2 regions of the Bacillus sp. GB_SG_008 genome follow, and region 1 is predicted to be linked to the other one. Evidence: a T-box and tRNA genes for the amino acid it is inferred to sense, from the RefSeq annotation. Region 1 holds a T-box; the other holds one or more tRNA genes.
The links. The T-box of region 1 lies ahead of argS (arginine--tRNA ligase). A T-box ahead of a tRNA ligase gene usually reads a tRNA of that ligase, here a tRNA-Arg.
Positions count from the first base shown of each region.

Region 2: it encodes a tRNA-Arg, which carries the amino acid that the T-box ahead of argS (arginine--tRNA ligase) is inferred to sense. The anticodon was not compared.

Region 1 covers NZ_JBPZSK010000004.1:289,448-296,081, reverse strand. Annotated here, with positions in the region: gene ACTDJC_RS12965 (thiol-disulfide oxidoreductase DCC family protein) at 1-89, shown strand, start outside; gene ACTDJC_RS12960 (BrxA/BrxB family bacilliredoxin) at 174-608, shown strand; gene ACTDJC_RS12955 (class I SAM-dependent methyltransferase) at 654-1,430, shown strand; T-box leader at 1,471-1,686, shown strand; gene argS (arginine--tRNA ligase) at 1,735-3,423, shown strand; gene ACTDJC_RS12945 (YjjG family noncanonical pyrimidine nucleotidase) at 3,587-4,276, opposite strand; gene ACTDJC_RS12940 (hypothetical protein) at 4,635-4,781, shown strand; partial or broken gene ACTDJC_RS12935 (amidohydrolase family protein) at 4,780-5,169, shown strand; gene ACTDJC_RS12930 (nucleoside-diphosphate kinase) at 5,664-6,521, shown strand; gene ACTDJC_RS12925 (hypothetical protein) at 6,564-6,634, opposite strand, start outside.
Region 2 covers NZ_JBPZSK010000002.1:342,338-366,942, forward strand. Annotated here, with positions in the region: gene ACTDJC_RS06660 (DUF368 domain-containing protein) at 5-811, shown strand; gene ACTDJC_RS06665 (DoxX family protein) at 884-1,318, opposite strand; gene ACTDJC_RS06670 (hypothetical protein) at 1,371-1,622, opposite strand; gene ACTDJC_RS06675 ((Fe-S)-binding protein) at 1,948-2,679, shown strand; gene ACTDJC_RS06680 (LutB/LldF family L-lactate oxidation iron-sulfur protein) at 2,682-4,097, shown strand; gene ACTDJC_RS06685 (LutC/YkgG family protein) at 4,097-4,798, shown strand; gene ACTDJC_RS06690 (NUDIX hydrolase) at 5,134-5,592, shown strand; gene rapZ (RNase adapter RapZ) at 5,613-6,494, shown strand; gene ACTDJC_RS06700 (gluconeogenesis factor YvcK family protein) at 6,498-7,451, shown strand; gene whiA (DNA-binding protein WhiA) at 7,576-8,526, shown strand; gene ACTDJC_RS06710 (HPr family phosphocarrier protein) at 8,548-8,805, shown strand; gene clpP (ATP-dependent Clp endopeptidase proteolytic subunit ClpP) at 8,904-9,485, opposite strand; gene ACTDJC_RS06720 (DUF421 domain-containing protein) at 9,734-10,609, opposite strand; gene ACTDJC_RS06725 (DUF1657 domain-containing protein) at 10,630-10,836, opposite strand; gene spoVAE (stage V sporulation protein AE) at 10,848-11,198, opposite strand; gene spoVAD (stage V sporulation protein AD) at 11,199-12,212, opposite strand; gene spoVAC (stage V sporulation protein AC) at 12,213-12,689, opposite strand; gene ACTDJC_RS06745 (YhcN/YlaJ family sporulation lipoprotein) at 12,724-13,215, opposite strand; gene ACTDJC_RS06750 (DUF1657 domain-containing protein) at 13,405-13,611, opposite strand; gene ACTDJC_RS06755 (APC family permease) at 14,014-15,927, shown strand; tRNA gene ACTDJC_RS06760 (tRNA-Arg) at 16,266-16,341, shown strand; gene rpoN (RNA polymerase factor sigma-54) at 16,695-17,990, shown strand; gene ACTDJC_RS06770 (glutaredoxin family protein) at 18,000-18,248, shown strand; gene ACTDJC_RS06775 (sugar-binding transcriptional regulator) at 18,382-19,404, shown strand; gene gap (type I glyceraldehyde-3-phosphate dehydrogenase) at 19,439-20,443, shown strand; gene ACTDJC_RS06785 (phosphoglycerate kinase) at 20,578-21,762, shown strand; gene tpiA (triose-phosphate isomerase) at 21,794-22,549, shown strand; gene gpmI (2,3-bisphosphoglycerate-independent phosphoglycerate mutase) at 22,546-24,075, shown strand; gene eno (phosphopyruvate hydratase) at 24,103-24,605, shown strand, end outside.

The DNA of each region.
Region 1 (6,634 bases):
TTTTATATGATTATATTGCGACAAAAAGGGAAATTGTCCCCGTTGGACATTGTAAAAATGGGGTTTGCGAACTTCCGAGGAAAAAATAAGAAAGTCATTATGTTTCTTTTGCGTCTATTATTAGAGCGTGATATGATAAATCTGGAATGAAAGTTGAAGGAGAGATTAGTAACATGACAAATGCATACGAAGAATACATGCGTCAAATGGTAATTCCAATGCGCCAAGAATTAGTACGCTCGGGATTTAAAGAATTAACAACAGCAGAAAATGTGCAAGAATATATGGAAAATGCAGAGGGGACAACATTAGTTGTTGTGAACTCTGTTTGTGGTTGTGCGGCAGGCTTAGCGCGTCCATCAGCTGGTCAAGCGGTTGTACGTTCTGAGAAGCAACCTGACAATCTTGTAACTGTATTTGCAGGTCAAGATAAAGAAGCGACAGCGATGATGCGTTCTTACTTTGATGATATCCCGCCATCTTCACCATCTATGGCACTATTAAAAGGTAAAGAAGTAGTTCACTTTATTCACCGTCATGAAATTGAAGGTGCAACAATGGATGAAATTATTAATAACTTAGAACAAGCTTTTGAAAAGCATTGCTAAAAAGGGAGAGATTTTCTCCCTTTTTCTTTGTAATGAGGTGGCAGAATGATTGTAACGACAGCAGGGCGAACAAATAAAGAAATGACCGCATATGCTGAAAAAATAGCAGCAGATTTACAATGTTCTTTTTTTGCGAGAAATGACCGTCCTATTTATGAATTACATGATCAATATAAACAAGATGTACTTGTTACTGGGAAAAATCGTTTAGCGATTTTTCCGCAAGGAACGGAAGAATCGTTCTTTTTTCATCCAAATTCAGCGATGTTTCGCGTGAAGCGATTAATGCGCGGTGAACATGATCCATTTCTGCAAGCTGCGCAGCTAGAAGAAGGGATGGAAGTATTGGATTGCACACTAGGTATGGCATCTGATAGCATCGTTGCAAGTTATGCCGTAGGAGAAGCAGGACAAGTCACTGGGTTAGAAGGCAACCGCTATATGGCATATTTGATTGAGAAAGGTCTTAAGCAATGGAATGCCGGTGTGACAGAAATAAATGAAGCAATGCAACGAATTACAGTGAATCATACGGAGCATTTAGCTTTTTTACAACAATGTGCAGAGAATTGTTATGATGTTGTGTATTTAGACCCAATGTTTGAAGAAACAGTATTAGAATCAGACGGTATACGCGGTTTAAAACATTTTGCGCTGTACAATGATATTACGGATGAAACAATTGAAGAGGCTAAGCGTGTAGCAAGGAAACGTGTTGTTTTAAAAGACCATTTTCGTAGTACGCGTTTTAAAAAACATAACTTTTTTGTATATAAACGAAAAAGCTCTAAATTTCATTTTGGTGTAATTGAAACTTGCTAATTGTCAGATAATATGTATAATGGACTATAATAAATTGTATAGAAAATCTTGGATGAAGAGAGTAATTATTTTCAGAAGCGATAGCGAGCTAGGGATGGTGAAAGCCTAGCGCAGAGAAAATAATGAAGCGCACTTCGGAGATGCTGCTTGAACGGTATAGTAGAGTAAGCCGGGGATCCCCAACCTCGTTATAAACGGGAAAGTGGTTCGTTATGAACAACAAGGGTGGTACCACGGGTGTAAACTCGTCTCTTTTTTTAAAAAAGAGACGAGTTTTTTTATGATTAAAAAAGGAGGAAGAATGATGGAATATAAAATGAAGTTTGCAAAACATGTATTCGATGTATTAGACCCAAGTTTATCATTACAACAAATTACTGATCTAATGGAAACGCCAAAGCAAGATGAATTTGGAGATGCCGCTTTTCCTTGTTTCACATTAGCGAAACAATATAAAAAAGCACCAGCAGTTATTGCACAGGAACTAGCGGATAAATTATCTCACCTATTTTTTACAAAAGTCGAAGCGGTTGGGCCGTATGTCAATGTGTTCTTCGATCGTCAAACTGTAAGTAACGAAGTGTTGTGTAAAATTATAGATAAAAAAGAAGAATACGGACAGTTGTACTTTGGTCAAGAAAAAACAGTTGTGATTGATTATTCTTCTCCTAATATCGCTAAACCATTTTCGATGGGACATTTACGTTCTACTATGATCGGAAATGCACTAAAACATATATGTGAAAAATGTGGTTACGAAGTTGTTGGTATTAACTACGTTGGTGACTGGGGAACGCAGTTTGGGAAACTAATCACTGTTTATAAAAAATGGGGGAATGAAGAGCTTGTAAGAGAAGATCCAATTCGTGAGCTATTTAAGTTATATGTACGTTTTCATGAAGAAGTAATAGAATACCCCGAGTTAGAAGAGGAAGGGCGTGCTTGGTTTAAAAAATTAGAAGATGGTGATGAAGAAGCAGTATATTTATGGAACTGGTTCCGTCACGAATCTTTAAAAGAGTTTTCTCGTATTTACGAACTGCTTGGCGTAGAATTCTCAAATTTCCAAGGCGAGGCTTTCTATAATGATAAAATGGATGATCTTGTTTCGCTTCTAGAAGAACATCACCTATTAGAAGAATCTGACGGGGCACAAGTTGTAAATTTAGAGGCAGAAGGAATGCCGCCATGTTTAATTAAAAAGTCAGATGGTGCCACTCTTTATGCAACGCGTGATTTAACAGCTGCATTATATCGCCAAAATACGTATGAATTTGATAAAGCATTATATGTCGTTGGGGAAGAACAAAGCTTGCATTTTTCACAATTCTTCACTGTATTAAAGAAACTAGGATTTGAGTGGGTAGAAGGTATGGCTCACGTTCCGTTCGGACTTATTTTAAAAGATGGTAAGAAAATGTCTACTCGTAAAGGAAGAGTTGTTTTATTAGAAGAAGTGCTAGAAGAAGCAATTATGCTAGCGAAACAAAATATTGAAGAGAAAAATCCGAATTTGAAAAAGAAAGATGAAGTAGCAAGGCAAGTCGGTGTTGGCGCAATTATTTTCCACGATTTGAAAAACGAACGCATGCATAACATTGAATTTTCACTTGAAAATATGTTGAAATTTGAAGGAGAAACAGGACCATACGTACAATACACACATGCCCGTACTTGTTCGCTATTGAAAAAAAGCGATATAGATATTGAGAAACAAGAATTACAGTTAACAGATGATATAAGCTGGACAGTGATAAAACTGTTAAATCGCTTTCCGCAAGTAATTGAAACAGCTTTTGGAAAATACGAGCCATCTCATATTGCAAAGTATTTACTAGACGTGGCGCAGGCGTTTAATAAATATTATGGTAACGTTCGTATTTTAGAAGAAAATGCAGAGAAAGAAAGTAGAGTTGCGCTCGTATATGCGGTGGAAATTGTATTAAAAGAAGGTTTACGTTTGCTTGGGATGGAAGCGCCTGAGGAGATGTAGAGGATGTGAAAGAGAAGGGAATTGAGTGTTTATCAATTTCTTTCTCTTTTTTATTTATAACATTTCAGCTAATTAGTAAACCTAGATTACTTTTATAAAATAAAAGAGGCTGTACTCAAAACGAGTTTTCAATCATTTTGAGACAACCACTATCTTAATAAATCTATTTTTTTAGTATATTTTTAAGCTCCATCAAATTTGAAATTTCATAAGTAGGTTTCAATCCTAATGTATTTACAATTTTATTAGGATTAAACCAGCACGTATCTATACCAAAATTGATCCCGCCTTGTATATCAGAAGTTAAGCTATCTCCTACCATCAATACCTTGCTCTTGTCAGTATGCTGTATATTGTTTAAAGCGTGCTCAAATATTTTAGGGTCTGGTTTTGATACCTCAACATCCTCAGAGACTACGATATCTTCAAAGTATTTTGCTATAATAGATTTTCTTATTCTATTATCTTGAACATCTTTAAGACCATTAGTAATTATAGAAAGTCTATAATTTTTATACAGACTTTCTACAAGGTCTATACTCTCATCGTATAAAAAAGATGCATAAGATAAATGTTTCATATATAATTGTGCAAATTCAACTTCATCAAATTCAGCATTTAATTTATTTGATAACCGTTTAAATCTTTCAACATTTAATTTTTTCTGAGTAATAAGTCCATCCTCAAGCTCTTTCCATATAGCGGTATTTATATCCTTGTATACTTTCAAATGATGATTTTCATCATATTCTATATTAAATGCAAGCATAGTATTTTTAAGAGAATCTTTTTCGGATTTATTAAAATCAAATAAAGTCTCATCTGCATCAAATATTATAATCTCGTACTTCATACTAATCCTCCAAATATAGTTAGTTTTTCTAGTTATCACATACAAACTTTTTTATAAAAAAGTCTTGTCAACGTACTTATATGATGTCCTATAGCATTTTGTTACAAAATGTTATAACAAGTAAAATATCATTCTAGTTTTATATAAAATACTTATTATGCTATACAACACTTTATAAATTACAGTATTTATAAAGTGTTGTATATGACATATGTCATACTAAACAAGGGTTATGAGAAAACTTGAGCACGGGAAAATTACCTGTATTTAGTTTTTTTATACTTTTTATAATTTTAAATTTTCAAATAAAATATTATTAGAATTAAAGTTTCTAAACTCTAAAGAGGTGTACGATAAAATGAATACTGGGGTTAATTTATCAGTACAGGAAATCTTAAAGCATAGACATTTTCAAGATGCAAAAGTGATAGCAGGGAAAGCCGGCCTTTGTCGAACAGTAAAGTGGCTACATATTATGGAAATACCTCGAATTGGAAATCTGTGAGCGAGTAAATCATATGTATCCCCTCCGCGATTATATTGATGCTGGTATCATTGCTGCAGCTGCTTCTGATAGCCCGGTTATCATGCCAAATCCACTTCTTGGTATTCATGTCGCTGTTAACCGCTTGAGTTCATCCGGACAAGAGGTCGGAGCCAATCAGCGTGTTAGCATTTTGGAAGCAATTAAACTCTTTACTTGGAATGGTGCGTACGCAAGTTTTGAGGAAGCGGTGAAAGGCAGCATCGAAGTAGGAAAACTTGCAGACTTGGTTGTTTTGGATAAACCGATTCTAAACGTTCCTCACGAACAGATTAAGGATATACAGGTTGAACTGACAATGTTGGACGGTGAAATTGTATTTCAGCATTCAACTTCCTTAATTGGATAGTGCATAACTTTATCTCGCTATTTTGGAGCAGTAGGGTCCACATCTCAAGGTTTAGAGTATAGATGGGGGATAACTGTTGGCATGCGCCTGACTGGGCAGGATTTCCATCAGTGGAGGATGAAGAAACTCCCTACTGATGGAAGTTTCACTTTATCATGAAAGAATGAGTATCACCTTTAACAGGTGGTACTTTTTTTAAACATTATACAATTACTTATTAAAGAACCCTAAAGCATATTTTATCCCTTTTTCAATATCAGTTGTTTCGTATCCTACTAATTCCTCAAAGGTAATTTGTATTTTTACATTTTCTGGTTCGTAATAGCTGTCTAAATCAATATTCAAAAAAATTTATATGCATCAGCATTTACATTCGTTTCAATAATGTTGAAAGTTCGAATTGGATGTATGAACATAATCATTATTATGTTTGCATGAGCAACTTTCCTTTTCTTCCATATATTATTACATAGGGTGGAAGGGGGATATAGATATTGAATTGGGACAAATTAGGGTTCGTAATATGCAAACCAGACGCAGTATACTTAAATTTAGAACGAGAAATTCTGTCGTTTCTTGAGCGAAGAGGATTTCAAATTCTTGCCTGCAAATATGTGACGATTACACCGAATTTATGCCGGCGTTTATATTGGGATGAAAATAAGGAGTATTCTGAATGGTGGTGGGAATTAGAATCTGAATTCTTGAATTTAGGAGAAAGTTTATGTGTGTTGGTTCAAGGTACACCACAACCACCGTACAAATCGGTTTCCGAGCTGATTGAAAAAAAGTGGAAGGGAAACTTCAAGCCTGAAAAAGCAAAGAAAGGAACGATACGATGTACGTTTGGAGCAATGAATGGGATATTTAATCTATTTCACTCTGCAGATTGTACAAACGCAGTGAAACGGGAAGCATCATTGTTTTTTACAGCTGAAGAGATAGAACAATTAGCATGTGAAAATGCTTCATTCGTACTTAAGCAAAAAGAAGCGAGCAATCTTGATGTTATAGATATATACTTTCGTATCAAACGGCAATGTATACGAGTTTCATCCATGCATATGAAAGTAAAGAAAAGATATATAAGTTTTCTTGATAAGAAACAACGTCAGGCCATGAGTGTAAGCAAGTCAATGAAGCAGCTTTGGTTGTATAATACCTTGCAGGAGGAATATCGGATGTTTTACATGTACATTGGCAAAGACAAATTACTAGAGTGTATAACTAACAACAAAAATTTTAAAAGAATAAACTACAATATACTATTTCAAGCATTCGATAAGGCCGGTTTAAAACTTGCAAAATGGGAAACCTGTTTGTTTAAAACGACAATGTTAAGTTTTACATAAAAACCTTCAGTACACTGAAGGTTTTTATGTCGGTGCGATCATTCATGAAAAAAATCCTAAAGCGTATTTTACTCCTTCATGAATATCAGTTGTTTCGTATCCTGCTAATTCTT
Region 2 (24,605 bases), on a different contig from region 1:
CAAGATGGAATGGCGTAATGTATATCGTGGTTTTTGTATGGGAGTTAGTGATTTAATTCCTGGTGTGAGTGGCGGCACAATCGCTGTTGTACTGGGGATTTATGAGCAACTACTTGCAGCCATCAGCGGATTCTTTAGTCGTGAGTGGAAAAAACATTTAGCGTTTTTGATTCCGCTTGGTGCTGGTATAGCGGCAGCGTTTTTGACGTTAAGTCATGTAATTAAGTATTTACTGGAAAATCATTATGAGCCAACGCAATTTTTCTTCCTTGGCTTAATCTTGAGTATTTTACCAATGTTAATGAAGGAAGCAAATGCGAAGGAAACATTTAAAGCAGGACATATTATTATATTGTTTGTTGCTGCAGCTCTTGTAGCCGTAACAGTATTTTTTAAACCAGATAAAGCGGCAGACCCAATTATGACGTTAACAATTTCAAATACGATTGGGCTGTTCCTTGCGGGCTGGATGGCTAGTATGGCTATGCTGCTTCCAGGGATTAGTGGATCGTTTATTTTATTAATCATTGGTGTGTATCCAACGGCGATTGAAGCTTTAACAACATTGAATCTACCACTAATTGCAGTAATTGGTGCGGGCGTTATGGTAGGGTTTGTTGTGAGTAGTAAAGGAATTAGCTATTTATTAACGCATTATAAAAGTGCAACATTTGCGGCAATTATCGGACTTGTTATTGGGTCAATTGCAGTGGTGTTTCCTGGTATTCCAACAGGCGGTATATCGATTGTAAGCTCTATTATTATGTTTATTTTAGGATTTGCGATTGTATCCTATTTTAGTAAGAAATAAGTGATTGAGGGACAGCCCTCAATCACTTATTTTTTTGTTTATACAGTAAGACCCCATAGTTAAGTGGATTTGTTAGCCTGCGAGCAGTACTAGTACAATAAAGGTGACTTGTATACTAGTTCGTAGCCATAGTGAGGGAGGATGTTTTCCAGCGATAGTTAACCTCTCTTTTGATGCCTTGATATTTGCTGGAAACATAGCGATGAGTAAGATCGCTAAGCAAATGGAAGTCAATCTAGACATAGATGGAATTAATATACCTATCGCTGCAGCAATTTCTAACAAACCAGTAATCAAGACGATTAAATCAGGTCTGGGGAAAATCGATGGTACCATGCGGATTAAGTCAGTTTTTCTCTTTCCCCACCTGGCGGAAGCAGCAATAAGTAACATAGCAGCAATAGCTGCTTGAAGTGATGTGTGCCAACTATCAAAATAAGACAAACCCATTTGCCCCATACCTAGAAATAAAAAGAATGAAATAATGAGCACGTAAAATGCTACCATAACTATTCTCCTCCTCCTGATTAAGCTTTTAATAAATTACTCATGAGTAATTTTAGTTCTTCAGTTTAAAAGAAGGTTTTTTTCCAGGAATAGCATGATGTACTTGGTAACCAAGCATCAGTAAAATCCACAGTTCTGCTGTTCTACTACTATCGATGGAGCTTTTAATCACAGCAAGTTGTTGGCCACTTTCAATCCATTGTTTTGAAAAATGTAATGCATGTTCATAGTATTGCTTTAGTACCTTCATGACAGAAGGTTCATTTTCTCTTCCTAATAAATATAACAGTACTCGATTTGTCACTAGATGATCCTCAGAAGTCGACAAGTTCTGTATAACTTTCTCTAAGGATGCCTCAAAAGTTTTTCTCCTTTACTTACCATTTTTATTCATATTTTTTACGTTTTTTACTAAAAATACAAAAAGGTAGATTGGTTGACAAAGTTACTTGAACATACAGTGATTATCTTTGCTTTTCTACTGTATCCGCAGTAAGCGAAGGTGGAAATTCAAGGAGGAGAACTGCTTGTAAGAACCCGATTGGTTCAACTAACCATTTGAAGGAAAAGCACCTTCGAATGGAAGTTTCACTTTATCCCGCTACTTTACCTTATTTGGAGGTGTCAATATGAAAGTATCCGTATTTATTACTTGTCTTGGAGATGTTTTTTATCCAGAAGTAGGAAAAGATGTTGTTGAAATTCTTGAAGATTTAGGTTGTGAAGTCGACTTTCCAAAAGATCAAACCTGCTGTGGTCAACCTGCTTATAATAGCGGTTATCAAAAAGAAACGAAAACGGCTGCAAAACATATGATTGAAGCATTTGCTGGTTCAGAATATGTTGTGGCACCATCCGGGTCTTGTGTCATGATGGTTCACGAGTTTTCAAGCTTATTTTCTGAAAGTGAAACAGAATGGCGGCAAAAAGCTACTGAACTGGCGAATAAAACATATGAATTTACACAATTTCTTGTAGAAGTGTTAGGTAAAGAAGATTTAGGTGCGGAACTTCATAAAAAAGCAACCGTTCATACATCTTGTCATATGAGCCGGTTGATGGGTATTAAGGAGCCTCCTCAAAAGTTATTAAAACATGTAAAAGGGTTAGAAGTCGTTCCGTTATCACACAATTATGATTGCTGTGGATTCGGCGGTACATTCTCAGTGAAGATGGCAGAAATCTCAGAGCAAATGGTTGATGAAAAAGTGAAACATATTATGGAAACAGGTGCGGAAGTGTTAATCGGGATGGATTGCAGCTGTTTAATGAATATAAAAGGCCGATTAACACGTAATGGTTATCCAATTGAGGTAAAGCATATTGCGCAAGTATTAAATGAAGATAGAAAGGGGATATAAAAATGGGAATGAAAATTGGAAATGATCCCTTTCATAAACGTACTGAAACGGCCGTTGGTGATCAATTCATGAGAAGGGCTGTTGCGAAAGCGCAAGATGGCCTTAGAGGTAAGAAACTAAAAGCAACTGAGAGTCTTGGGAATTGGGAAGAATGGCGCTCTTTAGGAGAAGAGATTCGAAAGCATACATTAGAAAACCTTGATTATTATTTATATCAACTCAGTGAAAATGTTGAGAAAAACGGGGGCTTTGTTTATTTCGCAGAGACTGCTGAAGAGGCAAGGGAATATGTAAAAGGGATTATAAAAAAGAAAAATGCGAAAAAAATTGTGAAATCAAAATCTATGGTAACGGAAGAAATCAGTCTAAATGAAGCAATTGAAGAAGTGGGCGGGGAAGTACTAGAAACGGACCTTGCAGAATTTATTTTACAAATTAATGACCATGATCCGCCATCACATATTGTTGTTCCTTGTCTTCATAAAGATAAAGAAAGTATTTGCGAGTTGTTTAAAGAAAAAATAGGGTATACCGGAACAGCTGATCCTGAAAAAATGGCGAGGTTTGTACGGAACTATTTGCGCAATGACTTTTTAACAGCGGATGTAGGTGTTACTGGGTGTAATTTTGCTGTTGCTGAGTCCGGGTCGGTTTCTATTGTAGCAAATGAAGGGAATGCGAGGTTAGTTACGACCATTCCGAAAACGTTAATTACCGTTATGGGGATGGAACGGATTGTCCCAACATGGGAGGAGATGGATGTGTTAGTAACACTCCTGTGCCGAAGTTCTGTAGGGCAAAAATTAACAAGTTATATTACAGGCCTAACGGAACCTGGGGGGACGGATGGACCTGAGGAATTTCATTTAGTGATTGTTGATAATGGGCGTTCCAATATTTTAGGAACAGAATTCCAAAGTGTCCTTCAATGTATTCGTTGCGCTGCATGTATTAATGTATGTCCAGTATATCGTCATATCGGAGGTCATGCATACGGCTCAATTTATCCAGGCCCGATTGGTGCTGTATTGACACCGCTTTTAGGAGGGTATGATGAATATAAAGATCTACCTTATGCATCTAGCCTTTGCGGTGCTTGTACGGAAGCATGTCCGGTAAAAATACCTTTACACGAATTGTTAATTCGACATCGCCGACAGATTGTGGAAGAAGCGAAAAAGTCTCCTTTAGCTTGGGATATGGCTATGAAAGGCTTTGAAAAAGTGGCGAATAGCTCGAGGTCGTTCTCTCTTGCAGCGAGGACAGCTCCGTACGCATTAAAGCCTTTTATAAAAGGAGACAAAATTGAACGCGGGGTAGGGCCGTTAAAAGCTTGGACAGAAGCGAGAGATTTTCCGGCTCCGAAAAAACAACCGTTTAGAGATTGGTTCGAAAAACGGTCAAGGGAGGAGAAATAATGGCTATTCAAAATCGCGATACATTTTTATCCCAATTATCAGAGAAACTGGGCAGAAAACGCCCGGAAACAGTAAAAAAACCAAGTTGGTCTGTTTCTCCACAATGGAGCGTTTTTGACGGATTAACACAAGACGAACTTATATCGAAGTTAGTTGAACAATGTGAAACCATTCATACAGAGGTGCAGCGAACAACAAAGGCTCATCTTGTTGAAACGTTACAAACTTTTATGAAAGAATGGAATATCGGATCTGTTATTTATTCTTATGATGAACGATTTGATGAATATGATCTGAGTGGATTTTTTACAAATGAAGGGGAAATACATTTCCATAAATGGGACTTAGATCATAAAGAAGAGAGTATTGAATTTGCAAAAACAGCTGATGTTGGAATTACGTTTAGTGATATCACTCTTGCTGAATCAGGAACTGTCGTTTTATTTAATGAGGGTATAAAAGGGAGGCCCGTTAGTCTTCTTCCTGAATCATATATCGCAATTGTCCCGAAAAGTACGATTGTGCCAAGATTAACACAAGCTACAAAGATGATTCATAATCAAAATATGAAGGGTGAAAAAATCCCATCCTGTTTGAACTTCATCTCTGGCCCATCAAACAGTGCTGATATTGAAATGAATCTTGTCGTAGGTGTACATGGACCAATAAGAACAGCATATATTATTGTGGATGATCAATAATTGTACAAGGCCTCTCCCTGGGGCCTGCCACCTGCCGATCAAATTAATATGCTGAAGTATTCCAATAAGAAAATTTTTTTCGCTACTTTGGAGCAGTAAGATTCCCGCCTCAAGATTCAGAGAAAAACAAGAAATATAGGTGGGGGATGAAAAAAATCCCTGATGGAAGTTTCACTTTATTTTTTTCACTGAATGGTGATGGGAATAGTCTCCCATCATCTTTTTTATTTGTTGGAGACCGGAAGTTCCTTCATTGTGACAAACTGTATTTGATAGTATAATGAAGTGAGTATATAATGGGAATTTCCCTGTTATAAGTAGCTGAGGTGAGAAGCTTGCAAAGAGTGACAAACTGTGTGTTAATCAAGGATAATGAAGTTCTCCTATTACAAAAGCCTCGTCGAAATTGGTGGGTTGCTCCAGGTGGAAAGATGGAGCGCGGCGAAACAGTAAGAGAGTCGGTTGTTCGTGAATATCGCGAAGAAACGGGTATTTATTTGAAAAATCCAACATTAAAAGGTGTCTTTACTTTTGTGATCCAAGAAGGAGATAAGGTTGTTTCTGAATGGATGATGTTTTCCTTCTTAGCTACAGATTTTGCAGGAGAAAATAAATTGCAAAGCGAAGAAGGGATAATAGGCTGGCATACAGTTGATAAGATTGATGAGCTGCCAATGGCGCCAGGAGATTATCATATTATTGATTATTTAATTAAAGGAAATGGTATTATTTACGGTACATTTGTATATACACCAAATTTTGAATTACTTTCGTATCGATTGGATCCGAGTTAAACCATAAGGGGGGGATAATGATGGACGCACATAATGATATTAAAATGGTCATTATTACAGGAATGTCCGGAGCAGGAAAAACGGTTGCTCTGCAAAGCTTTGAGGATTTAGGATATTTTTGTGTGGATAATTTACCGCCCATGTTGTTGCCGAAGTTTGTTGAATTAATGGCAGATTCGAAAGGGAAAATGAATAAAGTAGCGCTCGGTATCGATTTGCGTGGCCGAGAGTTCTTTGATCACCTATGGGGAGCGCTTGATGATTTAACAGAGCGTACATGGATTATTCCTCATATTTTATTTTTAGATGCAAAAGATAGTACACTTGTAACTCGATATAAGGAAACAAGGCGTTCACATCCACTTGCTCTAACAGGTCTTCCGTTAAAAGGAATAGAAGCAGAGCGTACGCTGTTAACAGATATGAAGGCGCGCGCGAATATTGTCCTTGATACGTCAGACTTAAAACCGAAAGAGTTAAGAGAAAAGATTATTCAATTATTCTCAACTGAGAGTGAGCAAGCATTTCGTGTGAACGTGATGTCATTTGGATTTAAATATGGTATTCCAATTGATGCTGATTTAGTATTTGATGTTCGTTTTTTACCGAATCCATATTATATTCCACACATGAAGCCGTTAACAGGTCTTGATGAGGAAGTATCATCCTATGTACTGAAATTTAATGAAACGCATAAATTTCTAGAGAAGTTAACAGACCTTATTTCCTTTATGCTTCCACATTATAAGCGAGAAGGAAAAAGTCAACTTGTTATTGCAATTGGATGTACAGGGGGACAACATCGATCCGTTACGCTTGCAGAATATTTGACGAAACATTTGAAGCAAGAGTGTCCAACTCATGTGTCTCATCGTGATGTGGAGAAGAGAAAGGGACATTAAGCGATGGAAAAAGAGAGAAAACCGAAAATCGTTATTATGGGAGGCGGAACTGGTTTATCCGTTTTATTGCGCGGGTTAAAAAAGTATCCTGTCGATATTACAGCGATTGTAACGGTTGCTGATGATGGGGGAAGTTCTGGGAGACTTCGTGATGAGTTAGAAATCCCGCCTCCTGGAGACATTCGCAACGTGCTTGTTGCGTTGTCTGATGTGGAGCCTCTTGTGGAGGCGTTATTCCAACATCGTTTTACATCAGGAGAAGGATTAACAGGACATGCGCTTGGTAATTTATTGTTAGCTGGAATGACAGCTATTACGGGCGATTTCTTTCATGCCATTACGGAAACAAGTAAAGTGTTAAATGTAAGAGGGCGTGTACTTCCAGCTGCGAATCAAAGTGTTGTTTTGCATGCGGAATTGGAAGACGGGCAAATTGTAAGCGGGGAATCTAAAATTCCGTATTACGGCAAAAAGATTAACCGTGTATTTTTAACACCGGGGGAAGTCGAACCGCTTCATGAAACACTAATGGAAATTCGAAAAGCTGATTTACTTGTATTTGGACCAGGTAGTCTGTATACAAGTATTTTGCCGAATTTAATGGTAAAAAAAATCGGCGATGCAGTCCTTCGTGCAAAAGCGAAGAAAGTGTATGTGTGTAATGTAATGACTCAAGTTGGTGAAACAAGGGGATATACAGCGTTTGATCATGTGAAAGCATTGCACGATCATCTTGGAGAAGCGTTTATTGATACAGCAATAGTGAACGATGAACCAATTCCAATTGAATTATTAGGGCGTTATGCAGAAGAAATGTCGAAGCCAGTTACAATTGATGAAGAGCATTTTACATCGCATAATATTAAGTTGATTAAAGATCGTTTAGTAAAATATGATGATCAAGTTGTGCGTCATGACACAGTAAAATTAGCTTCGATTTTACATTCGTTAATATAAATTGTAAGCTTGTAGAAATAATGAATAGGCTTGCATGATGGAAGGCGTTACTTCTTTGAGGTAACGCTACAAATTCATTTAGGGCATGAAAATAATTTTTACATTTTGTCAGGAGGTGAAATGGTTGTCATTTGCATCAGAAACAAAGAAAGAGCTGACAAAGCTTGAAATGAAGGGGTGCTGTGAGAGGGCAGAGCTATCAGCATTACTTCGGATGAACGGTTCACTCTCCTTTTCAAATCGCCGTGTAATCATTGATATTCAAACGGAAAATGCAGCGATTGCTCGAAGGATTTATACATTATTGAAAAAAGGATATAACGTTACAGTTGAGTTGCTTGTGCGTAAGAAAATGCGCTTAAAGAAAAATAATGTGTATATCGTTCGTTTAGTTGAAAAAGCACGTGAAATTTTATCGGATTTGCACATTGTACGAGAGGACTTTTCGTTTATTCGTGATATTTCACAAGAATTAATTGAGAAAAAGTGTTGTAAACGTTCATACTTACGCGGTGCGTTTTTAGCTGGTGGTTCCGTTAATAATCCGGAAACATCATCATATCATCTAGAAATTTTCTCGTTATACAAAGAACATAATGATGCGATATGTGAACTTATGAACGAGTTTGCATTAAATAGTAAAACGTTAGAAAGACGAAAAGGGTATATTACGTATTTAAAGGAAGCGGAAAAGATTACCGAGTTCTTAAATATTATTGGTGCTCATAATGCTCTTTTAAGGTTTGAAGATATTCGCATTGTGCGCGATATGCGTAATTCTGTAAATCGTCTTGTGAACTGTGAAACAGCAAACTTAAATAAGACGATTGGTGCAGCCTTAAGGCAAATCGAAAATATTCGTTATATTGATGAAACAGTTGGTCTGGATTTTTTACCAGATAAATTACGTGAAATCGCAGAACTGCGTATCAATTATCAAGATGTTACATTGAAAGAATTGGGGGAAATGGTATCCGGGGGGAACATTAGTAAATCGGGTATCAACCATCGTTTACGTAAAATCGATGATATTGCTGATAAATTGCGTGCTGGAGAAGCGGTTGTAAAAAAATAAAAGGTAAAGGGGAATGGAGCTGTGGTTCAAAAACAGGTAGAGGTGTTGTTGAAAACTGGATTGCAAGCACGTCCGGCAGCGTTGTTTGTACAAGAAGCAAATCGTTTTCAAGCCGATATTTTTATGGAGAAAGACGGAAAAACAGTCAATGCTAAGAGTATTATGGGGATTATGAGCTTAGCAATTGGATCTGGATGTAAAGTTACAATTACTGCAGAAGGATCAGATGAAACAGCAGCATTAGAAGCACTTGTTGCTTATGTGCAAAAAGAACAATAAAGTGAAACTTCCATCAGTGGGGGTCTTACTGCCCGCGAATAGCGGGATAAAAAGAGCTATCGCGAATGTGCGATAGCTTTTTTTGTAGTCCGCTTTTCTTAGCGATTTGTAAAGATTTTATCGATTAAGCCATATTCTAGTGCTTTATCTGCTGTCATGAAGTTGTCGCGCTCTGTGTCGCGCTCGATTACTTCTAAATCTTGACCTGTACGCTCAGAAAGAATTTTGTTTAATTTATCACGTAAGAATAGGATGCGTTTTGCAGCGATTTCGATTTCTGTCGCTTGTCCTTGTGCACCGCCAAGTGGTTGGTGAATCATAACTTCACTGTTTGGAAGAGCGAAACGTTTTCCTTTTTCACCAGCAGCAAGTAGGAAAGCGCCCATAGATGCAGCCATACCGATGCAAATTGTAGATACTTTTGGTTTAATGAATTGCATTGTATCGTAAATTGCCATACCTGCTGTAATAGAGCCGCCAGGACTGTTGATATATATATGAATATCTTTTTCTGGGTCTTGTGATTCTAAGAATAAAAGCTGAGACACGATAGAGTTTGCTACGTTGTCATCAATTGCGCTGCCAAGCATAATGATGCGGTCTTTTAATAAACGAGAGTAAATGTCGTAAGCACGTTCCCCGCGATTTGTTTGTTCAATAACTGTAGGAATTAAATTCATGTGTAACTTCCTCCTTTAACACATTTGTTAGTTTTATAATACAATTATGGTCAATAAAGGTCAAACGAAACCACTTCAGTTTAAAAAATATGTAGGTGTATCATGTTAATTCGCTATAAATAAGGAATTCCCTTCTTCTTTACCTTCCTCATCATAACCGAATTGTATGAATTTAAACATATCAAATATGGAGAAAGGCTGCCATACAAAAAAGAACGCCGTTACATATATAAGCGTTCTTTTCTCTTTTACTCTTTAAGTAGATAAGTCACTTTATTTAAAATTTCCTCTATCTTCTTGGCATTATTTGCATACATGCTGCTAGCAGCATTTGATTTCGTTTCTAAAGAAAATAGTTCGAGATCAGCATGACACTTCTTTAAGGAAGCGAGTAATAATGGCTTGTCTTGAGGAGAAGGCATTTGGATTTTATCGTTGTATATGTCGACAGTTAGTTGTCCGTAAGAATCGACTTGTCCGATGAAAACATTATCTAGTGCAACCCCAATTTTTTCGAGTTCAGCGCGAAGCCAAGCGCGGTTATGGCCGCTAGCTGAAAGCGGTTCGTCTAGTATGTTTCCATCCATAATGACTGTGTGTGTTTCTTTTTCATTTGGTACTTTTAATGCAATATCTTTTGCGGTTAGTGGTTGTCTGTCTTTCTTTAATAAAACGTTTAATTCCCCGCTTGGTTCGAGAACAGCGTATTCAACATCGTTCATGTTGAATACATCTTTTTTTCGAAGAAGCTCTAGTAGTTCGTCGCTCGTATATTTTTCCTTTTTTAAATTATCTTCGAGTACTTTGCCATCTTTTATAAAAATAGTGGATTTACCTTCAACAAAATCTCGTACTGTCTTATTTTTTAAGGAAATCAGTCCTGCGAAAAAAGGTATGATAGCAAAAACCAGCATACTAGAAATACCGTGGACGAAGTTTTGTTCCAATCCTGTCGATACTTCTGCAGCGATATCACCAATCGTCATACCGGCTATGTATTCAAAAAAGGAAAGTTGAGAGATTTGTCTTTTGCCAAGCCATTTCGTAATGGCGAATAAAACAATTAAGACACATAAAGAACGTATAATGACAAGCGGCCATTCTGGTATGTGAATGTTAGGCATATAAAGTCCCTCCAGTCTTCTTAAAATCCTTTATATTGTGGTTCTTCTCGTTCTAATGCTGAAACTCGCCTTTGTAAATCAGCGATGACACTATCCATTTCTATCATACATTCGTGAAAAACGCGTTTCGCTTCTTCGTCAGCAGCGTTTTGTGAAAGTGTACTTAAACTTGCCTGTGCGCCTTTTAAGCTGGCAAGGCATGTTTTTACACTAGCAACAACGGTCATGAGAACACCTCTTATCCTTTTGGTTTAAATAATAAAGCTCCGATAAAACCGAAGATAATCGCGGCAGATACACCAGCGCTTGTTACTGCAAACATTCCTGTTATAACTCCAATGATGCCATGCTCAGCCGCTTCTGCCATCGCACCGTGAACAAGGGCGTTACCGAAGCTTGTAATAGGAACTGTTGCACCGGCTCCAGCAAAATCAATTAATGGTTCATACAAATTTAATCCATCTAATATGGCACCAATGACAACAAGCGTTGACATTGTATGAGCGGGGGTAAGTTTAAAGACATCAAACATAATTTGACCAATCACACAAATGGCGCCGCCAATTACGAAAGCCCAAAAATAGATCATTTATTGTACACCTCCAACTTCAATGGATACTGCATGGGCGATACAAGGAATTGTTTCTTGCTGCTGGAAAGTTAATGGGGAAAGTAAAGCACCGGTAGCGACTACGAGCATTTTGCTGAATTCCCCTTTTTTCATTCGATTTAATAAATGCCCGTACACGACAGTTGCTGAACAGCCTGGACCGCTTGCTCCTGCTAAAATCGGTTGATCTTCCCTATAAATGAGTAATCCGCAATCTTGAAACTGTTCGCTTGTTATAGATGTTCCTTGCTTACGCAGTAAATCAAAGGCAATTTCGCGTCCTATATGACCGAGATCACCTGTTACAATTAAGTCATAGTAGGAGGCATCAATTTGTCGTTCCCTTAAATGTGCTTCTATCGTATCGACAGCAGCGGGCGCCATGGCACCTCCCATATTAAATGGATCTGATAAACCCATATCAATAACTCTTCCAATTGTTGCTGATGTAACACAAGGTCCGTCTCCTTGATCGCTTAATAAAGCAGCCCCTGCTCCAGTTACTGTCCACTGAGCGGTAGGGGGCTTTTGTCCTCCATATTCAGTTGGATATCGGAATTGCTTTTCAACAGCGGTATTATGGCTAGATGCTCCTGTTAATAAGTATTTCGCCCCTTTTCCATTTACAATACTTGCCCCTAAAGCAAGGCCTTCCATTGAAGTAGAACAAGCTCCAAATAATCCAAGATAAGGAGCGCCGAGTGTTCGGGAGGCAAAACTTGAGGGAGTGATTTGATTGATAAGATCTCCTGCTAGAATAAATTGAATATCCTCTTTACGCAGTTTTGCTTTTTCTGTTGCCCTGCTGCAAGCTTCTTCAAATAAAATTCGATGTGCTTTTTCATAGGAGTCTTGTCCTAACCATAAATTATCGTGCAATGTATCGAAATCTTCAGGGATGTTTCCATTTGCCTCAAATGGTCCGCCAATGACACCAGTTGATATAATCACAGGCTTATTTTCAAATACCCATGTTCGGTGACCTTGTAACATTTAAAAACCTCCCCATTGAACGAAAATGGTTCTAATAAGTGCGATGATAAAAGCGGAAAATACACCAAATAAAATAACGGATCCTGCTAGCTTAAACATATTCCCGCCTACTCCAAGAACAAAGCCTTCTGTACGATGTTCAATACAAGCTGCGATGACTGAATTTCCGAAGCCGGTAACAGGAACAGCTGTACCAGCCCCGCCAAACTGAGCTAATCGATCGTACACACCAAAGCCTGTTAGGAGCATGGAGATAAAAATCATTGTAGCTACAGTCGGATTCCCGGCTGATCTTTCAGTGAAATCGAAATAAGTAATATAAAACGTGGAGATAAGTTGACCGATTAAGCAAATAAAACCGCCGACAAAAAAAGCTCTTATACAATTTTTCAGAACAGGCCGCTTCGGTTCACGCTGCTTTTCAAATTGTTTATACTCTTGCTGCACTGGTGTTAAATCTTTGTTTCTCTTTGACATATGAATCCTTCCTTTTCTGTTTTGAAAAGTATCCTTACGTATCAGAATGCATTTCTTTTTTCACTATTTTTAGCTGTTTTTTTACTTCTTCCTTATCTACTTCTTTATTTTTAATCTTTGTTTCTAAATTATCGAGCAACATAAAAATTTTTTTATCTACACTTACATAAATTTTTAAATTAGGATACATCTTTTTTAATGTCTGTTTCATTTCCTTTTTTAATTTGTCTAGTTGAAAGCGTTCATGGTGCTCTGGTTTTGCAGCTACATAAAGCTCGTTATTTAAATTAACAGCTTTTACATCAACTATTTCTTCCATGTCAAGAATCTTATTTTTCGCTTCATCCGCTATCGATTGATTAATGGATTCTATGTTTATCTTTGTTAGTTTCGCATCTGTTTTATTTATTTCTTGTGCTGATTCTTGCTTTTCTTGTGTATCTTTTTTATCTAATGGACTGTGACATCCGCATAGGAAACTGGATAAGAGAAGGAATAACAAGGAGATTGTTCCGAATTTTCGCATGGTATCATTCCATTTCTATTGCTTTATGTAATTTGATTTGAAAAAAGGATGATATTACATCACCCTTTTTTCAGCTAATCAGAAAGTATACATATAATAATGAATTAGCCTATGTAGGCGTACATTAATAAGTATCATTCTGTTTTTTGCAGTACGCTGGCTTGTGAATGGCCAGTTTTCCTTATATCGTTATTGCTGTGTATATTGAGGTTCTTCTTGTTCAACTTCTTGAACACGTGGAGATAAAGTCTCAATAATTGATTGCGTTTGCTGAGCTGCACTTTGAAATAATTGCTTCGCTTGTTGGTTATCAGTATCAAGAGCGAATCCTTCTAAGCTTGCTTGCGCACTTTTTAATCCTGAAACAGTTTGTTTAAGTTTTGTAATTACAGTCATAATGTAATTCCTCCTCTGATTGAGTTTGATTTCAATCATTAGAGTTTGTGAATGAGCACTGAAATATAATTACCAATTTTAGGGTTCCTTGAAAGTGAAGCATTTTTAATTTTATTTATCCCACTATTCGCGGATAGTAAGAACCCACTGATGAAAGTTTCACTTTATTAGATGTGTCGTATATCGAATTTTAAAAAATACAAGAAAGTTAATATTATGTAGCCCGTTAGCATGAAGCTAGCGGGTTTTTCGTATTATATATAATAAATTTCTAAACGTTGATTGCAGATTTTCTATTGTGGATATTTTCGAAAGCTACATAGTTTAGATTTTGTTGTTCAAAATATTATGTATCAATTAAAATAAGAGAATAAAAAATAGCAATTAAAAGGAGAAAAAGCTATGGATCATCACACTTTAGTTAGATGGTTGGAAGCAGTATTAATCATACTAGCATTGGCCGCAATTTGGTTTTCTGCAAGTAACTTCGGTAGTGTGAAGCGATTTTTAATTGGTCGCCCTATGCGAACATCGGAGCTTCATGCACAACATAACAAATTGTTTTGGTTGATTGCACTTCCTATTCTCTCAGCGGATTTGTATTCATCCGTTGCGTATGGACCTGAATCAGGAATGACAGAGCTTGTAGGACTTGGTCCTGATGCCAAATGGATGATCTTGCCTATTACCATTTCTACTATCGTTCTTTTGGCAATTTTGATTGTATCGTATATTATGGGAATTTTGGCATATCCAAACGGCGGGGGAGCATATGCCATCGCAAAAGATAACTTCAAGCCGCGATGGGTTTCTCTTGTTGCTTCTAGTTCGTTGCTCGTTGATTACGTGTTGACTGTGGCTGTATCTGTATCTGCAGCTATAGAAGCGATTTCATCTGCTTATCCTGTAGTTGCTCCTTATGAAACGATTTTGGCCATTTTGTGTGTTATTCTCTTAGTACTTGTGAATTTGCGAGGAGTAGCAGAATCAGCGCGCGTTTTTGCTTGGCCGACATTCGGTTTTATGGTTTGTATGTTAATTTTAATTTTTACCGGCTTTTTTGATGAATTTCGTCACGGCTTTACACAATCAACTACACCATCCTTTGGAACGGTTCCAGAAGGATTAACAACTTTATTGATTTTGAAAGCGTTCAGCTCAGCTTGTTCGGCGCTTACAGGAATTGAGACAATTTCGAATGCAGTTCCTATTTTTAGAGAACCACAGCAAAAAAATGCAATTAGAACTTATATTGCTTTGGGCTCGATCACAGCTGTGACACTGTTAGGATTTTCGTATCATCTGTATGTGAAGGGAATTACGCCAGATCCGCACAACACGATGCTGTCTCAGTTGACTGGCATGTATTTTGGGCACGGAATTATATATCAACTCATTATATGGTTTACGTTTATTGTTTTGATTTTAGCGGCAAATTCTACATTTACAGGATTTTCTCAGCTTGCTGCGATTGTAGCCGCAGATGGATTTTTGCCTCGAAGTTTGACAAATCGCGGAGACCGTTTAGGGTATTCAAACGGAATTATTGTGTTAGCATCATTGGCGTGTATTTTGATTATCTCGTTTCACGCGCATACGAATGCTTTAATTCCATTGTATGCGATCGGTGTTTTCCTTTCGTTTACAGTAGCGCAAATTGGTTTGATGCGCCGCTGGAAACGAGTTAAAGGACCACATTGGAGAATTAAGCTTACGATTAATACAGTTGGTGCTGTTATCACATCAATAGTTGCTGTTATTTTCGCTGTTACAAAGTTTACAGGCGGCGCTTGGGTTGTATTAGTTGTATTGCCTATTATCATTTTTATTTCAATGGCTATTCACAAGCATTATGAAGATATTGCAAAAGAACTGCGCATTGATACGCAAAGCATACGTCCAGAAGCAAGTCAGGTAGTCACCCTTGTTTTAGTGTCGGGCGTTCATCGTGTTGTGAACAATACGATTTCCTTTGCGAAAAGCTTAGATGTTGATCCGGTTGCTGTATACGTTGGTTTCGATGACCAATCTATAGATAAAATGGAGAAGAAGTGGAAAGAGTGGGGAAATCCTTGTAGGCTGGTAGTTCTTCGAAGTAAATATCGCTCTATTCTTGAACCGCTGAATCGTCTTATTAAAACAATAGAGGCGAAACAAGAAAATGGGGGACATATCCATATTATTATTCCTCAGTTTATTCCACACAAATGGTGGCATCATGTATTACATAACCAGAGTGCACTCCTTTTAAGAATGTGGTTTATTCGTCATAAAGATATCGTGATTACAACGGTTCCATATCATTTGCATAAATAATTCATTTTCATTTCGGGTATTTATGAATTTGCTACTGATAATTTAAGTTATACGCCTGTGTCGTCAATCGACGCGGGCGTTTCTTTTATTGTATGAACGGATAAAGTTGAAGGGACGAAAGTATAGAAGAAGTGAAGTTACATGTAATATAAAGATGGCTTTTTCATTTCGATATCTAGCTGTAGTGAAAGATAAGAGTCGTTCTGTAAACTGCGACGTAATAAGTAATTGCTTCCAAAACGAAGATATCGTATAATAAACATTACGCAAGGCGGCGTGAAAGTGTCTCTTGCGATTGTAAGCATAAGGGAAGTCCTTGATGCTATTATATATTTCATGCGCCCATAGCTCAGTTGGATAGAGCGGTGGTTTCCGGTACCACGTCTGTCGGGGGTTCGAATCCCTCTGGGCGCGTAAAAAAACCCTGACTTATATTTTGAAGTTAGGGTTTTTATTAGTTTGTTTATAAAGTTCTTACCAGAATATACAGGAGAAAAAGAGTAGTTTAAGTATAACGAAACTTCATTATACTTAAACTACTCTTTTTAATTGTTATTTCTTCAAATAGGAGTTACTATTAGTATGTGGTATAAAATTTGTGATTATTTTTAAGATTTTGGCATTTTCTTTCGGTATTACTCATTTTTTGGTTGTAATATATAAACTTAATTAATACATATGAAGTAATAATATATGGATGTTGGTATTTTGTAAGGATTCTCCTTTTGAGAAACTTATTGTACAATAGAAGTGAGGGGGAGATTAGGGTGAAAGCAAGTCTTTTACAAGAACAAAGTTTACGTTTGGCAATGACGCAAGAGTTAAGACAAGCGATTACAATGCTCCAATACAATGTGCAGGAATTAACGGAGTTTTTGTATGAGCAATCGCTAGAGAATCCCCTTATTGAGTTGGGGGGATTTGACAGGGAAAAGAAAAAGAGTAAAACAACAAGTAAACAAACAGAGAATCAAATGGAAATTTATAGTGTCGATTCAACAACGATTCAACAACATTTAGTCAATCAATTGCAGTATTATAAAATAGATGAAGAACAAAGAAAAATTGCCTCATTCATTATTTTAAATGTGGATGAGAACGGGTACTTACAAGAAACAAACGAGGAATTAGCAGCATTATTATCAGTATGTGTAGAAGAAATTAATAGCGGTATGGAGCTCGTCCAATCATTAGAGCCAGCAGGGGTAGCTGCAAGAAATATTCAAGAGTGTTTATCAATTCAATTAAAGCGCTTACAAAAAAAGAGCGCATTAGCAGAAATGATTGTGGACGAACATTTTGCATATTTTGTAAAAAAAGATTGGCGCAAGTTAGTAAATGTGCTGAAATGTAGTACGGAAGAATTGCAAGAAGCTGTTCATGTTATTACATCACTGCAGCCGAAACCAGGTTTGGCATTTTCTTCGGAAAAACCGATGTACATCGTTCCTGATATGGCGGTGAAAAAAGAGGATAATCGTTTGGTGCTCCAAATGAATGAACGTAATATGCCGAAGATTGAAATTCATTCAGAATATAGTGAGCTCCTTCATAATAGTGAAAGAGACGTTGCTTCTTATGTGTCTGAAAAATATCAGCATGTACAATGGATTATGCGCAGTTTAAAACAAAGAAAACAAACGCTTCTGAAAGTAATGGAAGTAATTATTGAAAAGCAGCGCGACTTCTTTATGAATGGCCCTCAATATTTAAAACCGCTTGCATTAAAAGAGGTGGCTGAGATATTAAGTGTCCATGAGTCAACAATCAGCCGTGCAACGCGTAATAAATATGTGCAAACACCATATGGTTTATTTGAGATGAAATCATTCTTTAGTAATGCAGTAGCAACAACAGAGGATGAAGCAATTTCAACAAAGAGGGTGAAGCAGCTTATTCAAGAGTTTGTAGGGAAAGAAGATAAGAAAAAACCACTCTCAGATCAAAAGATTTCAAAAATGTTAGAGGAAGAACATGAAATTGTTGTTTCGCGCAGAACGGTAGCGAAATATCGAGAGCAGTTAAACATTCCGGCGTCTTCACTGCGAAAAACGATTGTATAGGTGATGAACATGGAGGTTATTCTATATACAAAGGAAGAATGTGGTCTTTGTCAGAAGGCGAAACAACTTCTGCAAGAGCTGAAAACTGAATATGTATTTGATCTAAAGGAAATAAATATTTATGAGGATGAGCAGCTGTTAGAGAAGTATCATCTTATGATTCCTGTCGTTGAAATTGAGGGGAAAGAGGTAGAATATGGAATCATTCACAAAGATGTCATAATAAACAGCATAATTCGCGCAATAAGAGTTGAATAACTTTGGATCTCCTGTTACAATAATAACCGTAGCAGGGATTATTTTTTTACTCTATGTGGGACACAATTTGTCACTACGGGACATATAATGACCACATAGGGAATGAACCAATGTGGTGAGGAGATAAAATATGATGCGCTCATGGATTCAGTATACGAAAAAATTATTACCTGATCTGCTACCTGTTATGCAAACAAGAATGCAAATTCTTCAGTACATTCGGTTAACACAACCTATTGGTAGAAGAAACTTATCTGCAAGTCTTGGTATGACAGAACGAGTATTACGAAGTGAAGTGCAAGTTTTGAAAGAAGAAAACTTGGTTCACGTCGCCTCTTCTGGAATGACATTAACAGAAGAAGGAACAGCTGTTGTTCTTGCTTTGGAAGACTTTATGAAAGAAATTTCTGGTTTAAAGGTTTTGGAAAAACAGCTTAAGGAAACATTAGACTTGGATGAAGTTTTCGTTGTCCCTGGTGATAGTGATGAATCACCTTGGGTCAAGCTCGAGATGGGCCGCGCTTGTGTTGCTTGTATAAAAGATCGTCTGACAGCGAATAATATCGTTGCTGTGACTGGAGGAACAACAATAGCTGCCGTAGCTGATATGATGCAATTGGATTGCAGGGATCTACATACATTATTTGTCCCAGCACGCGGTGGAATAGGAGAGAGTGTTGAGCTAGAAGCGAACACAATCTGTGCGAAAATGGCACAAAATACGATGAGCAACTATCGCTTATTGTATGTTCCCGATCATGTGAGTAGCGAAGCATATGCGTCCATTGTGACGGAACCTTCTGTGAAAGAAATTCTTGAGTTGATTCGATCTTCCAATATTGTCATTCACGGAATTGGTGATGCCTTAACGATGGCGCGTAGACGAAGTACTTTAGAAGCAGATTGGATGAAAATTAAAGAAATGCAGGCAGTCGGTGAAGCGTTTGGGTATTACTTTAATGAACAAGGTGAAGTTGTCCATAAAGTACAAACGGTCGGCATGCAGCTCGAAGATTTACAACATGTATCTCATGTCGTTGCAGTTGCTGGAGGTTCATCAAAAGCGAAAGCAATTCAAGCAGTAATTAAGCAAGGGCACACTTCATTACTCATCACAGATGAAGGTGCAGCAAAAGAGTTAGTAAAGGGTAAATAACCCTTAATATACATCCCCCAAGGAGGAAATTCAAATGACTAAAATTGGTATTAATGGATTTGGACGTATCGGACGTGTGGTATTCCGCGCAGCTCTTAACAACCCTAACGTGGAAGTAGTAGCAATCAATGACTTAACAGATGCTAAAACATTAGCACATCTTTTAAAATATGATTCTGTTCATGGAGCAGTAAATGCAGAAGTATCTTCTAACGGCGACAGCATCGTTGTTAACGGTAAAGAAATCAAAGTTATCGCTGAGCGTGACCCAGCTCAATTACCATGGAGCGACTACGGCGTAGAAGTAGTAGTAGAATCTACTGGACGTTTCACTAAAAAAGCAGATGCTGAAAAACACTTAGGTGGATCAGTTAAAAAAGTTATCATCTCTGCACCAGCTTCTGACGAAGATATCACAATTGTTATGGGTGTTAACCACGAACAATACGATGCAGCTAATCATAACGTAATCTCTAACGCTTCTTGTACTACAAACTGCTTAGCTCCATTTGCTAAAGTATTAAACGAAAAATTTGGCGTAAAACGCGGTATGATGACAACAATTCACTCTTACACTAACGACCAACAAATCTTAGACTTACCACATAAAGATTTACGTCGTGCACGTGCAGCAGCAATGAGCATGATCCCAACTACAACTGGTGCAGCTAAAGCAGTAGCATTAGTATTACCAGAACTTAAAGGTAAATTAAACGGTGGTGCAGTTCGTGTTCCAACTGCTAACGTATCTCTTGTAGACTTAGTTGTTGAGCTTGAGAAAGAAGTAACAGTTGAAGAAGTAAACGCAGCATTCAAAGCAGCAGCTGAAGGCGAATTAAAAGGTATCCTTGGATACAGCGAAGAGCCATTAGTATCTATCGACTATAACGGATGCACAAACTCTTCTACAATTGATGCATTATCTACAATGACTATGGAAGGCAACATGGTTAAAGTACTTTCTTGGTACGATAACGAAACTGGTTACTCTAACCGTGTAGTTGACTTAGTAGACTATATCGCTTCTAAAGGTCTTTAATTCATAAGTTTATCCGTAATTAATGACAAAACGAGGGAGAGGGTTTGTTCCCTCTCCCTTCTTTCGTTTTCTAAGCAAATGTGATAAGCTTTTGAATGGGTTTTGTCAATCCTAACTAGTCGGAGGGAAATCCAATGAACAAAAAATCAATTCGTGACGTAGATTTAAAGGGGAAACGAGTATTTTGCCGCGTTGACTTCAACGTACCTATGAAAGAAGGCAAAATTACAGACGAGACTCGTATTCGCGCAGCTCTTCCTACAATTCAATATTTAGTAGAGCAAGGTGCGAAAGTGATTTTAGCAAGCCATTTAGGTCGTCCAAAAGGACAAGTAGTAGAAGAAATGCGTCTAACTCCAGTAGCAGCACGTTTAGGTGAACTTCTTGGTAAAGACGTGAAAAAAGCGGACGAAGCATTCGGACCTGCTGTACAAGAAATGGTTGCAGCAATGAACGAAGGCGACGTATTAGTTCTTGAAAACGTGCGTTTCTATGCGGGCGAAGAAAAGAACGATGCAGAACTTGCGAAAGAATTTGCAGCTCTTGCTGATATCTTCGTAAATGATGCATTCGGTGCAGCTCACCGTGCTCACGCTTCTACTGCAGGTATTGCAGATTACTTACCAGCAGTATCAGGTTTCTTAATGGAAAAAGAATTAGAAGTACTAGGGAAAGCACTTTCTAATCCAGAGCGTCCATTTACAGCAATCATCGGTGGTGCGAAAGTAAAAGATAAAATCGGTGTAATTCGTCATCTACTTGATAAAGTTGATAACTTAATCATTGGCGGTGGACTAGCTTATACATTTGTAAAAGCATCAGGTCATGAAATCGGACAGTCTCTATGTGAAGATGACAAAATTGAACTAGCAAAAGAGTTTATGCAGCTTGCAAAAGAAAAAGGCGTAAACTTCTACATGCCAGTTGATTGCGTCATTGCAGATGACTTCTCTGAAACTGCAAACCGACAAGTGGTAGATATCGATTCTATCCCTGCTGATTGGGAAGGATTGGATATTGGACCAAAAACAAGTGCAATTTATGCAGATGTAATTAAAAACTCTAAGCTTGTTGTATGGAACGGGCCAATGGGCGTGTTCGAAATGGCTCCATTTGCAGAAGGTACAAAAGCAGTAGGACAAGCATTAGCAGATGCAGAAGGTACATACTCTGTTATCGGCGGTGGTGACTCTGCAGCAGCTGTTGAAAAATTCGGTATGGCTGATAAAATGAGCCACATTTCTACTGGCGGCGGTGCGTCATTAGAATTTATGGAAGGTAAAGAACTTCCTGGTGTAGTTTGTCTTAACGACAAATAATTAGCAGCCAAGAAAAAGGACGGTGCAAAGCATGCGTAAACCAATTATCGCAGGTAACTGGAAAATGAATAAAACTCTATCTGAAGCAGTTAGCTTCGTAGAGGAAGTAAAAGGTCAAATCCCAGCAGCTACAGCTGTTGATGCGGTTGTTTGCTCGCCAGCTCTTTTCTTAGAGCGTCTTGTAGCAGCTTCAGAAGGAACTGACTTACAAGTAGGTGCACAAAACATGCACTTCGAAAAAAATGGTGCATTCACTGGCGAAATTAGCCCAGTAGCACTTAGCGACTTAAAGGTGAGCTACGTAGTACTTGGCCACTCTGAGCGTCGTGAAATGTTTGCTGAAACAGACGAAACAGTAAACAAAAAGACGTTAGCAGCATTTGAGCACGGTTTAACACCAATCGTTTGCTGTGGTGAAACGTTAGAAGAACGCGAAAGCGGAAAAACATTTGATCTTGTAGCAGGTCAAGTGACTAAGGCACTTGCAGGTTTAACAGAAGAGCAAGTGAAAGCAACTGTTATCGCATATGAGCCAATTTGGGCAATCGGTACAGGTAAATCTTCTTCTGCACAAGATGCAAACGAAGTATGTGCGCACATCCGTAAAGTTGTTGCTGAAGCTGTTTCTCCGGCAGCTGCAGAAGCAGTTCGTATTCAATACGGCGGCAGCGTAAAACCTGAAAACATTAAAGAATATATGGCACAATCTGATATCGATGGTGCTTTAGTTGGCGGTGCAAGCTTAGAGCCTGCGTCCTTCTTAGGTCTTTTGGAGGCGGTAAAATGAGAAAGCCAACAGCTTTAATCATTCTTGATGGTTTTGGACTACGTGAAGAAACTTACGGGAATGCTGTAGCACAAGCTAAGAAACCTAATTTCGACGGCTACTGGAACAAGTTCCCTCACACAACACTAACAGCGTGCGGTGAGGCGGTAGGCCTTCCAAAAGGTCAAATGGGTAACTCTGAGGTAGGACACTTAAATATTGGTGCCGGCCGCGTTGTATACCAAAGCTTAACGCGTGTAAACGTTGCAATTCGTGAAGGTGAGTTCGATCAGAACGAAACGATTCAAAATGCAATGAAACACGTGAAGGAAAAAGGTACAGCCCTTCATTTATTCGGCTTACTTTCTGATGGCGGTGTGCATAGTCACATTGACCATATGTTTGCTCTTCTTCGCTTAGCTGCAAAAGAAGGCGTGGAGAAAGTATATATCCATGCGTTCTTAGATGGCCGCGATGTTGGTCCGCAAACAGCAAAAGGTTATATCGATGCAACAAATGAAGTGATAAAAGAAACAGGAGTAGGACAGTTCGCGACAATCTCCGGTCGTTACTACTCCATGGACCGTGACAAACGTTGGGATCGCGTTGAAAAATGTTACCGTGCCATGGTGAACGGCGAAGGCCCTACTTATAAAACAGCATATGAGTGTGTGGATGACTCATACGCAAATGGTATCTACGATGAATTCGTATTGCCGTCTGTAATGGTAAATGAAGATGAAACGCCAGTTGCAACAATCAATGATGATGATGCAATCATCTTCTACAACTTCCGTCCAGACCGTGCAATTCAAATTGCTCGTGTATTTACAAACGAAGACTTCCGTGAGTTCGATCGTGGTGAAAAAGTACCTCACATTCCAGAATTCGTTTGTATGACACACTTTAGTGAAACGGTAAAAGGTTATGTAGCATTCAAGCCAATGAACTTGGATAATACGTTAGGTGAAGTTGTTTCACAAGCGGGATTAAAACAACTTCGCATTGCGGAAACTGAAAAGTATCCGCACGTTACATTCTTCTTTAGCGGTGGTCGTGAGGCTGAATTCCCAGGAGAAGAGCGTATCTTAATTAACTCACCAAAAGTCGCAACATACGACTTGAAACCAGAAATGAGCATTTATGAAGTAACAGATGCTCTTGTAAATGAAATTGAGAATGACAGACACGATGTTATCATTCTAAACTTTGCAAACTGTGATATGGTTGGCCATTCTGGGATGATGGAACCAACAATTAAAGCAGTAGAAGCAACTGACGAATGTTTAGGAAAAGTTGTAGAAGCAATTCTTGCAAAAGATGGTGTAGCACTTATTACTGCTGACCATGGTAATGCTGACGAGGAATTAACTCCAGAAGGCACACCGATGACAGCTCATACAACGAACCCGGTTCCTTTCATCGTTACAAAAGAAGATATTGAGCTTCGTGAAGGCGGTATTTTGGGAGATATCGCACCAACAATGCTTACACTTCTTGGTGTTGAACAGCCAAAAGAAATGACAGGTAAAACAATTATTAAATAATTACACATATAAAAGGAGAGAAATAATATGCCAGCAATTTTAGATATTTATGCTCGTGAAGTTTTAGACTCTCGTGGTAACCCAACTGTAGAAGTAGAAGTATACACAGAAAGCGGCGCATTCGGACGCGCATTAGTACCAAGTGGTGCATCTACTGGTGAATACGAAGCAGTAGAATTACGTGACGGTGACAAATCTCGTTACCTTGGTAAAGGTGTTCTTAACGCAGTAAATAACGTAAACGAAGTTATCGCTCCAGAAATCGTTGGTTTCGATGTAACTGACCAAGCTGGAATCGACCGTGCTATGATCGAATTAGACGGCACTCCAAACAAAGGTAAATTAGGCGCTAACGCTATCCTTGGTGTATCTATGGCAGTAGCTCACGCAGCAGCTGACTATGTAGGTCTTCCATTATACCGTTACCTTGGTGGATTCAATGCAAAACAATTACCAACTCCAATGATGAACATCATCAACGGTGGTTCTCACGCTGACAACAACGTAGACTTCCAAGAGTTCATGATCTT